DNA from 3 places in the Clostridioides sp. LIBA-7678 genome. Region 1 is predicted to be linked to each of the others. Evidence: a T-box and tRNA genes for the amino acid it is inferred to sense, from the RefSeq annotation. Region 1 holds a T-box; the other regions hold tRNA genes.

What was found. A T-box is a leader RNA that pairs with one kind of tRNA and senses whether it is charged. The one in region 1 lies ahead of alaS (alanine--tRNA ligase), so its partner is inferred to be a tRNA-Ala.
Region 2: it has a tRNA-Ala gene. The T-box ahead of alaS (alanine--tRNA ligase) is inferred to sense a tRNA for this amino acid. The anticodon was not compared.
Region 3: it has a tRNA-Ala gene. The T-box ahead of alaS (alanine--tRNA ligase) is inferred to sense a tRNA for this amino acid. The anticodon was not compared.

The regions. Positions count from the first base shown of each region.
Region 1 covers NZ_CP196987.1:1,323,293-1,328,573, reverse strand. The annotation lists gene alaS (alanine--tRNA ligase) at 1-1,923, opposite strand, end outside; T-box leader at 1,991-2,230, opposite strand; gene mnmA (tRNA 2-thiouridine(34) synthase MnmA) at 2,373-3,452, opposite strand; gene nifU (Fe-S cluster assembly scaffold protein NifU) at 3,743-4,183, opposite strand; gene nifS (cysteine desulfurase NifS) at 4,237-5,281, opposite strand, start outside.
Region 2 covers NZ_CP196987.1:146,050-151,330, reverse strand. The annotation lists rRNA gene ACTG46_RS01025 (23S ribosomal RNA) at 1-2,522, opposite strand, end outside; tRNA gene ACTG46_RS01020 (tRNA-Ala) at 2,796-2,871, opposite strand; rRNA gene ACTG46_RS01015 (16S ribosomal RNA) at 2,927-4,429, opposite strand; gene nrdG (anaerobic ribonucleoside-triphosphate reductase activating protein) at 5,232-5,281, opposite strand, start outside.
Region 3 covers NZ_CP196987.1:127,838-133,118, reverse strand. The annotation lists rRNA gene ACTG46_RS00875 (23S ribosomal RNA) at 1-1,674, opposite strand, end outside; tRNA gene ACTG46_RS00870 (tRNA-Ala) at 1,943-2,018, opposite strand; rRNA gene ACTG46_RS00865 (16S ribosomal RNA) at 2,074-3,576, opposite strand; gene cwlD (N-acetylmuramoyl-L-alanine amidase CwlD) at 3,860-4,564, opposite strand; gene rpsI (30S ribosomal protein S9) at 5,095-5,281, opposite strand, start outside.

The DNA of each region.
Region 1 (5,281 bases):
TTTTTCTTTAGCTTCCTTTATATTCATAATATCACATTTTATGTCTAAAGATGATAAAATAACATTATTTACTTTTTCTTCTATTACTTTTAATTCTTCATTTGATATAGCTTCAAAGTGAGTAATATCAAATCTAAGTCTTTCTGGAGTAACTAAAGAACCAGCCTGATTAACATGGTCTCCTAATACTTCTTTTAATGCCTTATGAAGTAAATGTGTAGCACTGTGATTTCTTGCAGCTGACATTCTAATTTCTCTGTCTACTAGTGTCTTCACTTTATCTCCATTGCTTATTTTTCCTGATTTTATTATACCTATGTGTTTTATACTATTATTAGCTCCTTTTTTAGTATTTAGTACTTCTACAACTAAATTTTCATTAGTTATTAATCCACAATCTCCAACTTGTCCTCCACCTTCAGGATAGAAAGTAGTATTGTCTAGTACTATAGATACCTTATCGCCTTCTTTTGCACTTTGAACTAACTCATCATCTTTAACTATAGCTTCAATAGTTCCTTCGCCATATATTTCACTATATCCATTAAATATACTGTCAACTGTAGTTTCTAATTTTGATAGAGGGTCTTCTTTCCAGCTTTCTCCATCCATATTTCCTCTAGCATTTCTAGCTCTTTCTTTTTGTTTTTCCATTTCTTCATTAAAAGCTTCTTCATCTACAGATAAATGTTCTTCTTCTAAGATTTCCTTAGTCAAGTCTATAGGGAAGCCATAAGTATCATATAATTTAAAAGCTTCTTGACCACTTAAAACAGTTTTTCCTTCACTTTTTAATACTTCTATATAAGAGTTTAATATTTCTGTTCCTTGGTCTATAGTTTCATTGAATTTTTCTTCTTCTATACCGACTACTTTTTTAATGTAGCTTTCTTTCTCAACTAAAACTGGATATGCTTTATCATTTACTTTTATAACTTCATCTATTAGCTTTTGTAAAAATAATTCTTTTACACCTAATAATTTACCATGACGAGCAGCACGTCTAAGAAGTCTTCTAAGGACATATCCTCTTCCTTCATTTGATGGAAGTACTCCATCACTAACTAAGAATGTTACAGCTCTTATATGGTCAGTTATTATTCTTAGTGAAATATCATTTTTTGGATTCACTCCATACTTTACTCCAGTTAGTTTCTCAACAGCTTCTAATATAGACTTAATTGTATCTACTTCAAAGATAGTATCAACACCTTGCATGATACATCCCATTCTTTCAAGACCCATACCTGTATCTATATTTTTACTTTCTAATAAGCTATAGTTTCCTTCTTCATCTCTATCAAATTGAGTAAATACATGGTTCCAGAATTCCAAATAGCGGTCGCAATCACACCCTGGTTTACAATCTGGATTATCACATCCATACTCTTCTCCTCTATCAAAATAAATTTCTGAACAAGGACCACAAGGACCTGTACCTATTTCCCAGAAGTTATCATCCTTACCAAGTCTAACCATTCTTTCTTCTGGGAAATTCATTTCTTTTGCCCATATATCATAAGAATCATCATCTTCTTCATATACAGTCACCCATATTTTATCTTCTGGTATATTTAACCATTCTGTAACAAATTCCCAACCCCATTTGATTGACTCTCTTTTAAAGTAATCTCCAAATGAGAAGTTACCCATCATTTCAAAGAATGTAGCATGTCTTGCAGTTATCCCTACATTTTCTATATCTCCAGTTCTTATACATTTTTGAGATGTACACATTCTTACATTTGGAGGTACTTCTACACCTGAAAAATAGTTTTTCAAAGGTGCCATACCTGAATTTATAAGTAATAAACTCTTATCATTGTTTGGTACTAAAGAATAACTATTTGCCACATAATGACCTTTTGACTCAAAAAACTCTAAAAACTTACTTCTTATTTCATTTAATCCCATCTTTTCCATATTATGTTCCTCCTAATAAATTTTATTTTTTCGTTTAAATAAAAAACCTCGTCCCTATAAATAAATTTATAGGGGCGAGGACAATCGCGGTACCACCCTAATTATCATAAAAATTATGATATCTTCGGAAAACCTTAGCTATAACGTAACTACCGTCAATCTCTACTTATATCTTCTTTACATAAGATAAATTATTCAAGATTGCTACTAAAAGGCTGCTTCAAATATTATATTCTAAGGGCTTCCAGCATTTTCCCTCTCTCTGTAAGACATCAAATATTTTACTATTCCTCATCACTGTATTTGCTTTTTAATTAATATACTAATTATATTACTAAATTTTACAAAATTAATCAATACTATATTTTCATATACAATAAATTTATTTTATAAACTTTATTCCACTTTAATATACTTTATTATTTATTTTTTAAATTTTTTAGATGTTTTTATAAACTTTTCTCGATTATTCCTCCACCTACTACAATATCTCCATCATACATTACCACAGATTGACCTTTAGTAATTGCTCTTTGAGCTTCATCAAAAACTATTTTAATAGTATCTTCTCCTATTTTATGAATAGTTGCTGGTGATGGTTTTGCTGAATATCTTATTTTTGCCTGAACTCTTAATGGTTCTTCTAATTTATCTATTGATATAAAGTTAACATCTTTTGCAATAAGTTCTTTTTTGAACAATTCTTCATTGTCTCCAAGAACTATAGTATTATTTATTGGATTTATATCTATTACAAACATTGGCTTTCCAAAAGTAATTCCAAGTCCTTTTCTTTGACCTATTGTATAATATAGTATACCTTTGTGTTTTCCAAGTATATTGCCTTTAGTATCTACAAAAAAACCTTCTTCAATACGTTTTTTAGAATGTTTTTTTACATAATTTGCATAGTCATTATCTTTTACAAAGCAAATTTCTTGACTGTCAGGCTTATTGTGAACTGCCATGCCCATTTCTTTAGCAATTTCTCTTACCCTATCTTTTTCATAATCACCTATTGGCAATAAAGTATGTTCTAGTTGTTCTTGTGTAAGATTATAAAGTGCATAAGTTTGGTCTTTTTTATCTGTAACAGATTTTTTTAGCAAATACCTTCCTGTACTTTCATCCTTTTCTATCTTTGCATAGTGACCTGTAGCTACATAATCACAACCTATTTGTCTGGCTTTTTTATAAAAATCATCAAATTTTATGTGCTTATTACAAGCTATACAAGGATTAGGAGTTTTTCCTTCTAAATATTCATCTATAAAATAATCTATTACTTTTTCTTTAAATACTTCTCTAAAATTTAGAACATAAAATGGTATACCTATTTTATTTGCTACTCTTCTAGCATCTTCAACTGCTGATAAAGAACAACAACCACCTTCATTTTCAACATCGTCATCATCTTGCCACAATTTCATAGTAACACCAATGACATCATAACCTTGTTGTTTTAAAAGATATGCAGCTACAGAGCTATCCACTCCTCCACTCATACCTATCATTACTTTTTTATTCATAAACAAATTTCACCTCATCTTTTGCATTACTTATTATTATACCATATAGAGCAAGCATTGTACTTATTTAAAATATAGCTTGTTCTATTTTCTAAAAAAATAATCATCTTTATTATTTGAATCTTATGGATATATTTTGTTAACTAATTAACTTCTAAATCAATTTAAAACACTTAATTTAGGCAATAAAAAATAGCCATTTTACAAACAGCTATTTTTTATGTCCTAATTATATCATTAATACTTCTTTTAAATCATTTTAAACTTTCTCAAGATACAATCACTTATTTTTATTCTTCTTCCTCTACATCATGGTCATGAGCATCATCTATAACATATCCATCCAATTCTGGTATATGGATATTATTCTTTTGAGCATAATCTATAAGTGCTGCTTTTACAGCTTGTTCTGCTAGAACTGAACAGTGCATCTTTACTGGTGGTAAACCATCTAAAGCTTCAGCAACAGCCTTATTTGTAAGTTCTAATGCATCTTTTATAGTTCTACCTTTTATCATTTCAGTTGCCATAGAAGAACTTGCTATAGCTGAACCACAGCCGAATGTTTTAAACTTAACATCCTTTATTACATCTCCTTCTATGTCTAAAAATATCTTCATTATATCTCCACAAGTAGGGTTTCCAACTTCACCTACACCACTTGCATTATCAATTTCTCCCATATTTCTTGGATTCATAAAATGTTCCATAACTTTATCACTATATTGCATTATTTTTTCCTCCTACTCAATTTATGTCTATTTTTTATGCTTTATCTCTCTGTCTATTTTACTAAGCCTTGTTTCTTTGCATCATCATAAAGTGGTGACATACTTCTAAGTCTCTCTATAACATTTGGTAAATTTTCTAATATATAATCTATATCATCATCTGTTGTAAAATCTCCAACTGTAAGTCTTAATGAACCATGTGCTATTTCATGTGGTAAACCTATTGCAAGAAGTACATGTGAAGGGTCTAATGAACCAGAAGTACAAGCAGAACCACTTGAACCAGCAATTCCTAGCATGTCTAATAATAAAAGTATTCCTTCACCTTCTATAAATTGGAATGCAAAGTTTGCATTTCCTGGAAGTCTATTTTCTAAACTACCATTTATTCTTGTATAAGGTATTCTTTCTAACACACCATCTATTAGCTTATTTCTAAGACGAGTTAAAGTCTCTACATGATTTTGCATATTTGCTTTAGCTAATTCTGCTGCTTTTCCATATCCAACTATTGCAGGTATGTTCTCTGTACCAGCTCTTTTACTTTTTTCTTGCGCTCCACCATGAACAAAGTTATGAAGTCTTACACCTTTTCTTATGTATAAAGCTCCTACTCCCTTTGGTCCATAGATTTTATGTGAAGACATACTCATTAAATCGATTCCTAGTTCCTTAACATCTACTGGAATATTACCTGTAGCTTGTACTGCATCAGTGTGGAATAATATCTTATGTTTTTTAGCTATTTCAGATATTTCTTTAATAGGTTGTATAGTCCCTATTTCATTATTTGCAAACATTATACTTATAAGTATAGTAGTATCTTTTATTGAATCTTCTAATTGTTTTAAATCTACTTTTCCTTCGCTATCAACATCTAAATAAGTTATTTCAAACCCGTGATGTTTTGCTAAGTATTCACATGTATGAAGTATTGCATGGTGCTCTATTTTTGAAGTTATTATATGATTACCTTTATTTTTATTAGCATAAGCTACACCTTCTAATGTCCAGTTATCACTTTCTGAACCACCAGCTGTAAAATACACTTCACTAGGTTCAGCATTTATAAGGTCTGCTACTTGCTCTCTTGCTTTA
Region 2 (5,281 bases), 1.2 Mb from region 1:
GATGTGATGAGCCGACATCGAGGTGCCAAACCTCCCCGTCGATGTGGACTCTTGGGGGAGATAAGCCTGTTATCCCCAGGGTAGCTTTTATCCGTTGAGCGATGGCCCTTCCACGCAGAACCACCGGATCACTAAGTCCGATTTTCATCCTTGCTCGACCTGTATGTCTTGCAATCAAGCTCTCTTTTGCCTTTACACTCTACGTACGATTTCCGACCGTACTGAGAGAACCTTTGAGCGCCTCCGTTACCTTTTGGGAGGCGACCGCCCCAGTCAAACTGCCCACCTGACAGTGTCCCAAGACCAGATTCATGGCCTATGGTTAGAGTCCCAGTACTACAAGGGTGGTATCCCAAGGATGGCTCCGCCAAAACTGGCGTCCTGGTTTCAAAGCCTCCCACCTATCCTGTACATGTAGTACCAAGACCCAATGTCAAGCTACAGTAAAGCTCCATGGGGTCTTTCCGTCCTGTCGCAGGTATCCGGCATCTTCACCGGAATTACAATTTCACCGAGTCTGTTGTTGAGACAGTGCCCAAATCGTTACGCCTTTCGTGCGGGTCGGAACTTACCCGACAAGGAATTTCGCTACCTTAGGACCGTTATAGTTACGGCCGCCGTTTACTGGGGCTTAAGTTCACTGCTTCGATTGCTCTAACAGATCCCCTTAACCTTCCAGCACCGGGCAGGCGTCAGCTCCTATACATCGTCTTGCGACTTAGCAGAAACCTATGTTTTTGGTAAACAGTCGCTTGGGCCTATTCTCTGCGGCCACCGGATGGTGGCACCCCTTATCCCTAAGTTACGGGGTCATTTTGCCGAGTTCCTTAACAACAGTTCTCTCGCGGGCCTTAGGATACTCTCCTCACCCACCTGTGTCGGTTTGCGGTACGGGTACCTTTAACCTCGATAGAGACTTTTCTTGACAGTGTGAAATCAGCTACTTCGCTACTAAATTTCGCTCCCCATCACATCCCAGCATTATCAAAGCGGATTTACCTACTCTGACTGCCTCAATGCTTGGGCACACATAACCAACAGTGTGCTTAGCTTATCCTACTGTGTCATCCCATCTCTCAAACGGTTATCGGTAGTACAGGAATATCAACCTGTTGTCCATCACCTACGCCTTTCGGCCTCAGCTTAGGTCCCGACTAACCCAGGGCGGACGAACCTTCCCCTGGAAACCTTGGGTTTACGGCCTGTGGGATTCTCACCCACATCTCGCTACTCATGCCAACATTCTCACTCCCATACTGTCCACATGTCCTTACGGTCATGCTTCAACCCGTATGGGAAGCTCCCCTACCCATCATAATGATGCCGTAGCTTCGGTAGTAAGTTTTAGCCCCGGAAATCTTCGGCGCAGGATCACTCGACCAGTGAGCTATTACGCACTCTTTGAATGAGTGGCTGCTTCTAAGCCAACATCCTGGTTGTCTGTGCAATCCCACATCCTTTACCACTTAACTTACATTTAGGGACCTTAGCTGACGATCTGGGCTGTTGCCCTTTCGACTATGAATCTTATCACCCACAGTCTGACTCCCAAGTATAAGATGACGGCATTCGGAGTTTGATAGTCTTCGGTAGGTGCAATACCCCCTAGGACATTCAGTGCTCTACCTCCGTATCTCTCACCTTGAGGCTAGCCCTAAAGCTATTTCGGGGAGAACCAGCTATCTCCGGGCTCGATTGGAATTTCACCGCTACCCACAAGTCATCCCCGAGCTTTTCAACGCTCGTGGGTTCGGACCTCCACGAAATTTTACTTTCGCTTCATCCTGCTCATGGGTAGGTCGCCCGGTTTCGGGTCTACGTCAAGTAACTGAACGCTCAGTTAAAACTCGCTTTCGCTACGGCTCCACACCTTAAGTACTTAACCTTGCTACTTAACGTAACTCGTTGGCCCGTTCTACAAAAAGTACGCGGTCACACAAGAAATGTGCTTCCACAGCTTGTAAGTGCAGGGTTTCAGGTTCTATTTCACTCCCCTCCCGGGGTTCTTTTCACCTTTCCCTCACGGTACTATACGCTATCGGTCACTAGGTAGTATTTAGCCTTGGAGGGTGGTCCCTCCTGCTTCCCACAGGGTTTCACGTGTCCCGTGGTACTCTGGATCATATCTAAAGTTTTCTCGTTTAACATACAGGACTATTACCTTCTGTGGTGGGTCTTTCCAAACCTCTTCAATTACGATACCTCTTCGTTATGATATGTCCGCAACCCCAATAAAGAAAACTTTATTGGTTTGGGCTCTTCCGCGTTCGCTCGCCGCTACTTACGGAATCGAATTTCTTTCTCTTCCTTCAGGTACTTAGATGTTTCAGTTCCCTGAGTTCCCCTCATTAAGCTATGTATTCACTTAATGATACTTAGACATTACTCTAAGTGAGTTTCCTCATTCGGAAATCTTCGGATCAAAGTTTACGTGCAACTCCCCGAAGCTTATCGCAGCTTATCACGTCCTTCATCGGCTCCTAGTGCCAAGGCATCCGCCCTGCACCCTTAATAACTTGACCAGTTAAAAAGGTTTGATAGATTAAAGTCTATCAACTTGATAATTTTTAAAAGTTATCAGCTTTATATATTACAAATTAGATGTCATATCACTAAATATATATGCAGTTTTCAAAGTGCTAACGCACAACGCCAACGGATAAATCCCGTTGCTTAAAGTGCTAACGCACGTCGCCAACAAACAAACTTCACATTCGTTCAGTTTATTCTGTTGCTTAAAGTGCAATGTAAGAGTCTACTAGATAAATCAAAGATTTAAGTAATATGCTCTTAAATGGTGGAGATGAGGAGAGTCGAACTCCTGACCCCTTGCTTGCAAGGCAAGTGCTCTCCCAACTGAGCTACACCCCCAAATATGAAGTTCATAAAGAACTTTCAAAATTAAACAGTAGGCAATTCTCCTTAGAAAGGAGGTGATCCAGCCGCACCTTCCGATACGGCTACCTTGTTACGACTTCACCCCAGTTATTGATTCCACCTTCGACGACTTCTTCCAAAAGGTTAGATAATCGGCTTCGGGCGTCTCCAACTCCCGTGGTGTGACGGGCGGTGTGTACAAGACCCGGGAACGCATTCACCGCAGCATTCTGATCTGCGATTACTAGTAACTCCAGCTTCATGTAGGCGAGTTTCAGCCTACAATCCGAACTGAGAGTAGCTTTAAGGGATTAGCTCCACCTTACGGCTTGGCAACCCTCTGTACTACCCATTGTAGCACGTGTGTAGCCCTAAGCATAAGGGGCATGATGATTTGACGTCATCCCCACCTTCCTCCAGGTTATCCCTGGCAGTCTCTCTAGAGTGCCCAACTTGATGATGGCAACTAAAGACAAGGGTTGCGCTCGTTGCGGGACTTAACCCAACATCTCACGACACGAGCTGACGACAACCATGCACCACCTGTCACCAATGTCCCCGAAGGGAACTCTCCGATTAAGGAGATGTCATTGGGATGTCAAGCTTAGGTAAGGTTCTTCGCGTTGCTTCGAATTAAACCACATGCTCCGCTACTTGTGCGGGTCCCCGTCAATTCCTTTGAGTTTCACTCTTGCGAGCGTACTTCCCAGGCGGAGTACTTAATGCGTTAGCTGCGGCACCGAGGGGGGTAACCCCCGACACCTAGTACTCATCGTTTACAGCGTGGACTACCAGGGTATCTAATCCTGTTTGCTCCCCACGCTTTCGTGCCTCAGCGTCAGTTACAGTCCAGAGAGCCGCCTTCGCAACTGGTGTTCCTCCTAATATCTACGCATTTCACCGCTACACTAGGAATTCCACTCTCCTCTCCTGCACTCAAGTCTCCCAGTTTCAAGAGCTTACTACGGTTGAGCCGTAGCCTTTCACTCCTGACTTGAAAGACCGCCTACGCACCCTTTACGCCCAGTAAATCCGGATAACGCTAGCCCCCTACGTATTACCGCGGCTGCTGGCACGTAGTTAGCCGGGGCTTCCTCCTCAAGTACCGTCATTATCTTCCTTGAGGACAGAGTTTTACGACCCGAAGGCCTTCATCACTCACGCGGCGTTGCTGCATCAGGCTTTCGCCCATTGTGCAATATTCCCCACTGCTGCCTCCCGTAGGAGTTTGGACCGTGTCTCAGTTCCAATGTGGCCGATCACCCTCTCAGGTCGGCTACTGATCGTCGCCTTGGTAAGCCATTACCTTACCAACTAGCTAATCAGACGCGGGTCCATCCTGTACTGGCTCACCTTTGATATTTAAGAGATGCCTCTCAAATATGTTATCCCGTATTAGCATACCTTTCGGTATGTTATCCGTGTGTACAGGGTAGGTTACCCACGCGTTACTCACCCGTCCGCCGCTCTTTACCGAAGTAAATCGCTCAACTTGCATGTGTTAGGCACGCCGCCAGCGTTCATCCTGAGCCAGGATCAAACTCTCAAATAAAAGTTTATCAGGCTCAGATACTATTGTTATCAAAATATCTGGCTTTATGGTTTGTTTCTTGTTTTATAAATTAACCTACTGTTTAATTTTCAAAGTTCTTTATGCTTTATCTGTTTGCCCTTTTCTTGAGGACAAGTATTACTATACCAACTTTTCCTTTTAGAGTCAATAACTTTTTTCACATTTTTTACTTTCAAGTATCTCATTTATTTACATATGGTTATATTATCCACATTATAAACAACTGATTCATATTGTTTTAACTTATTATATTAAATATTATCCACATTATAAACATATTTATCCACAAATTACAAAATTTAATATTTTTTATACAAATATATGTATTATATGTAATTAGACTTATTTACTTAATTGATTTATACTATAAAATTTGTTTATAAGAAAGATACAAACCAAGAAATATTATTAAAAATATTCATTTTAAAGATTTTCTATTTTTTAAAATGCTTAATACCAATCTTGATGGCACTAGGTAAATTACTTTCTGAGCTCCTTGTCAACATTTAATCATTTATTTGAATTCTTCTCTTATAGTAACTAAAGATTTTTACATAACAACTAAACATTCTAGTTTCTTAGCAAAGAATCCATAAATTAATACTTGTATATCCTTTAGAAACTATCTATTAGAATCATCCAGCTTATAAAAGAGTTAAATAAAATACACGATAAGCATTTTTATTTAACAATTACATCTTATATGATGCAAATAAACAAAATTACATAAAGATAGACGGAGGTAAATACATTATTATATTTACTTCCGTCTATTTATATTTTATTCTGCTATGGATAAATCATCTTTCATATATTGTTCAACTAAAAATA
Region 3 (5,281 bases), 1.2 Mb from region 1:
GCCTTAGGATACTCTCCTCACCCACCTGTGTCGGTTTGCGGTACGGGTACCTTTAACCTCGATAGAGACTTTTCTTGACAGTGTGAAATCAGCTACTTCGCTACTAAATTTCGCTCCCCATCACATCCCAGCATTATCAAAGCGGATTTACCTACTCTGACTGCCTCAATGCTTGGGCACACATAACCAACAGTGTGCTTAGCTTATCCTACTGTGTCATCCCATCTCTCAAACGGTTATCGGTAGTACAGGAATATCAACCTGTTGTCCATCACCTACGCCTTTCGGCCTCAGCTTAGGTCCCGACTAACCCAGGGCGGACGAACCTTCCCCTGGAAACCTTGGGTTTACGGCCTGTGGGATTCTCACCCACATCTCGCTACTCATGCCAACATTCTCACTCCCATACTGTCCACATGTCCTTACGGTCATGCTTCAACCCGTATGGGAAGCTCCCCTACCCATCATAATGATGCCGTAGCTTCGGTAGTAAGTTTTAGCCCCGGAAATCTTCGGCGCAGGATCACTCGACCAGTGAGCTATTACGCACTCTTTGAATGAGTGGCTGCTTCTAAGCCAACATCCTGGTTGTCTGTGCAATCCCACATCCTTTACCACTTAACTTACATTTAGGGACCTTAGCTGACGATCTGGGCTGTTGCCCTTTCGACTATGAATCTTATCACCCACAGTCTGACTCCCAAGTATAAGATGACGGCATTCGGAGTTTGATAGTCTTCGGTAGGTGCAATACCCCCTAGGACATTCAGTGCTCTACCTCCGTATCTCTCACCTTGAGGCTAGCCCTAAAGCTATTTCGGGGAGAACCAGCTATCTCCGGGCTCGATTGGAATTTCACCGCTACCCACAAGTCATCCCCGAGCTTTTCAACGCTCGTGGGTTCGGACCTCCACGAAATTTTACTTTCGCTTCATCCTGCTCATGGGTAGGTCGCCCGGTTTCGGGTCTACGTCAAGTAACTGAACGCTCAGTTAAAACTCGCTTTCGCTACGGCTCCACACCTTAAGTGCTTAACCTTGCTACTTAACGTAACTCGTTGGCCCGTTCTACAAAAAGTACGCGGTCACACAAGAAATGTGCTTCCACAGCTTGTAAGTGCAGGGTTTCAGGTTCTATTTCACTCCCCTCCCGGGGTTCTTTTCACCTTTCCCTCACGGTACTATACGCTATCGGTCACTAGGTAGTATTTAGCCTTGGAGGGTGGTCCCTCCTGCTTCCCACAGGGTTTCACGTGTCCCGTGGTACTCTGGATCATATCTAAAGTCTTCTCGTTTAACATACAGGACTATTACCTTCTGTGGTGGGTCTTTCCAAACCTCTTCAATTACGATACCTCTTCGTTATGATATGTCCGCAACCCCAATAAAGAAAACTTTATTGGTTTGGGCTCTTCCGCGTTCGCTCGCCGCTACTTACGGAATCGAATTTCTTTCTCTTCCTTCAGGTACTTAGATGTTTCAGTTCCCTGAGTTCCCCTCATTAAGCTATGTATTCACTTAATGATACTTAGACATTACTCTAAGTGAGTTTCCTCATTCGGAAATCTTCGGATCAAAGTTTACGTGCAACTCCCCGAAGCTTATCGCAGCTTATCACGTCCTTCATCGGCTCCTAGTGCCAAGGCATCCGCCCTGCACCCTTAATAACTTGACCAGTTAAAAAGGTTTGATAGATTAAAGTCTATCAACTTGATAATTTTTAAAAGTTATCAGCTTTATATATTACAAATTAGATGTCATATCACTAAATATATATGCAGTTTTCAAAGTGCTAACGCACAACGCCAACAAACAAACTTCACATTCGTTCAGTTTATTCTGTTGCTTAAAGTGCTAACGCACAAGCTTGTATAAAAATAAGCTTAAAGTGCAATGTAAGAGTCTACTAGATAAATCAAAGATTTAAGTAATATGCTCTTAAATGGTGGAGATGAGGAGAGTCGAACTCCTGACCCCTTGCTTGCAAGGCAAGTGCTCTCCCAACTGAGCTACACCCCCAAATATGAAGTTCATAAAGAACTTTCAAAATTAAACAGTAGGCAATTCTCCTTAGAAAGGAGGTGATCCAGCCGCACCTTCCGATACGGCTACCTTGTTACGACTTCACCCCAGTTATTGATTCCACCTTCGACGACTTCTTCCAAAAGGTTAGATAATCGGCTTCGGGCGTCTCCAACTCCCGTGGTGTGACGGGCGGTGTGTACAAGACCCGGGAACGCATTCACCGCAGCATTCTGATCTGCGATTACTAGTAACTCCAGCTTCATGTAGGCGAGTTTCAGCCTACAATCCGAACTGAGAGTAGCTTTAAGGGATTAGCTCCACCTTACGGCTTGGCAACCCTCTGTACTACCCATTGTAGCACGTGTGTAGCCCTAAGCATAAGGGGCATGATGATTTGACGTCATCCCCACCTTCCTCCAGGTTATCCCTGGCAGTCTCTCTAGAGTGCCCAACTTAATGATGGCAACTAAAGACAAGGGTTGCGCTCGTTGCGGGACTTAACCCAACATCTCACGACACGAGCTGACGACAACCATGCACCACCTGTCACCAATGTCCCCGAAGGGAACTCTCCGATTAAGGAGATGTCATTGGGATGTCAAGCTTAGGTAAGGTTCTTCGCGTTGCTTCGAATTAAACCACATGCTCCGCTACTTGTGCGGGTCCCCGTCAATTCCTTTGAGTTTCACTCTTGCGAGCGTACTTCCCAGGCGGAGTACTTAATGCGTTAGCTGCGGCACCGAGGGGGGTAACCCCCGACACCTAGTACTCATCGTTTACAGCGTGGACTACCAGGGTATCTAATCCTGTTTGCTCCCCACGCTTTCGTGCCTCAGCGTCAGTTACAGTCCAGAGAGCCGCCTTCGCAACTGGTGTTCCTCCTAATATCTACGCATTTCACCGCTACACTAGGAATTCCACTCTCCTCTCCTGCACTCAAGTCTCCCAGTTTCAAGAGCTTACTACGGTTGAGCCGTAGCCTTTCACTCCTGACTTGAAAGACCGCCTACGCACCCTTTACGCCCAGTAAATCCGGATAACGCTAGCCCCCTACGTATTACCGCGGCTGCTGGCACGTAGTTAGCCGGGGCTTCCTCCTCAAGTACCGTCATTATCTTCCTTGAGGACAGAGTTTTACGACCCGAAGGCCTTCATCACTCACGCGGCGTTGCTGCATCAGGCTTTCGCCCATTGTGCAATATTCCCCACTGCTGCCTCCCGTAGGAGTTTGGACCGTGTCTCAGTTCCAATGTGGCCGATCACCCTCTCAGGTCGGCTACTGATCGTTGCCTTGGTAAGCCATTACCTTACCAACTAGCTAATCAGACGCGGGTCCATCCTGTACTGGCTCACCTTTGATATTTAAGAGATGCCTCTCAAATATGTTATCCCGTATTAGCATACCTTTCGGTATGTTATCCGTGTGTACAGGGTAGGTTACCCACGCGTTACTCACCCGTCCGCCGCTCTTTACCGAAGTAAATCGCTCAACTTGCATGTGTTAGGCACGCCGCCAGCGTTCATCCTGAGCCAGGATCAAACTCTCAAATAAAAGTTTATCAGGCTCAGATACTATTGTTATCAAAATATCTGGCTTTATGGTTTGTTTCTTGTTTATAAATTAACCTACTGTTTAATTTTCAAAGTTCTTTTGTCGTATTTTTGTGCTCCTTTTGGGCACTCATATATAATACCATCTATATGATTTCAAGTCAACGCTTTTTTAACTTTTATTTTAAATATTTTTTTGTCAAAACAAAAATAGCCTATATTAATGCATTTTAACTGCTTTAATACAAGCTATTTACATATTCAGACTTATTTATATAGTAACTTTAACTTAGATATTTTTGTATTCCTATGTATATCGCCCATGCTATCTTCTCTTGATATGTTTCATCAGTCAAAAGTTTACATTCTTTTTCATTCGATAAAAAACCACACTCTATTAGTACTGATGGAATATTGTTCTCTTTTAAAAGATATATATCATCTCTAGGCTTGACTTCTCTATTATTTGTTTTATCTACTACTCTTTTAAGTTCTTCTTGAATACACTTTGATAGCTCTTTACTATCTTGTTTGTCTTTAGGATAAAAAGTTTGAGCTCCATAGTATTTTGATTGTTCAAATGCATTGAGATGTATGGAGACGAACATGTTAGCATTAGAATTGGATATCATTTCTTTCCTATTTTTCAAATTTTCATTATACTTTTGTCTTGTTGTTTTATTATTTCCCTCTTTGTAAAGACTACTATCATCTTCTCTAGTCAATATTACAAGACCTCCACTTGATTCTATAAGCTCTCTAAGCTTAAGTGTTATAGCTAAGTTAATATCCTTTTCAGATGTGCTCTTATCCTTATTTAACGCACCTGGGTCAATACCCCCATGACCAGCGTCTAAAATTATTGTTTTATTTGTTACTGGCATATACTTAATAACATCTTCAGATATATTTTTCACTTCAAATATTGACACTATTACTAGGCACACCATAACAAAACTAAAAATTATATGTTTTATGTACTTTCTCACAACATCACCCTGTATATGTATACTTATAAAAACACTATAATATTCCAAATATTAGTACAAACATTTAAATTCTCCTTTTCTAATTATCAATTTCCATTTATTATATTGATTTATCAATATCGATATATGTGCTTTACAATATTATATATTATTAACCTCTTTAATTTAATACTCTTATCTACTATTGAATAACTATTATTTTGACAACAAATCATATAATTTATAATAACATAGTCTACGAATTATACTAATGTATATTCATAGACTATGTTATTATAGTATATAAAATTTTTAATTATTAATATATAAACTACTTTTGTTAATAATGCTATTGCATTAAATAAATCTAATGCATAGTCTTTCCATTATATAAATAAAAAAGGATGCTTTCCCTACAGAAAAACATCCTAATAAAATATCTTATTATTTTATTGTATATCACTCTTAATTCAAACCCAACATTTTTAACATACAAATACTTTTTAAATAAAAATATATAAAGTATTTTGTTTTTCCAAAAAAATAAGTAATTATCTTTTTGAGAATTGTGGAGCTCTTCTTGCTGCTTTTAATCCGTATTTCTTTCTTTCCTTCATTCTTGCATCTCTAGTTAAAAAACCTTCTTTCTTTAAAGCAGGTCTTAAATCTAAATCAGCTTTTAATAAAGCTCTAGATATACCATGTCTTATAGCTCCAGCTTGTCCAGTGAATCCTCCA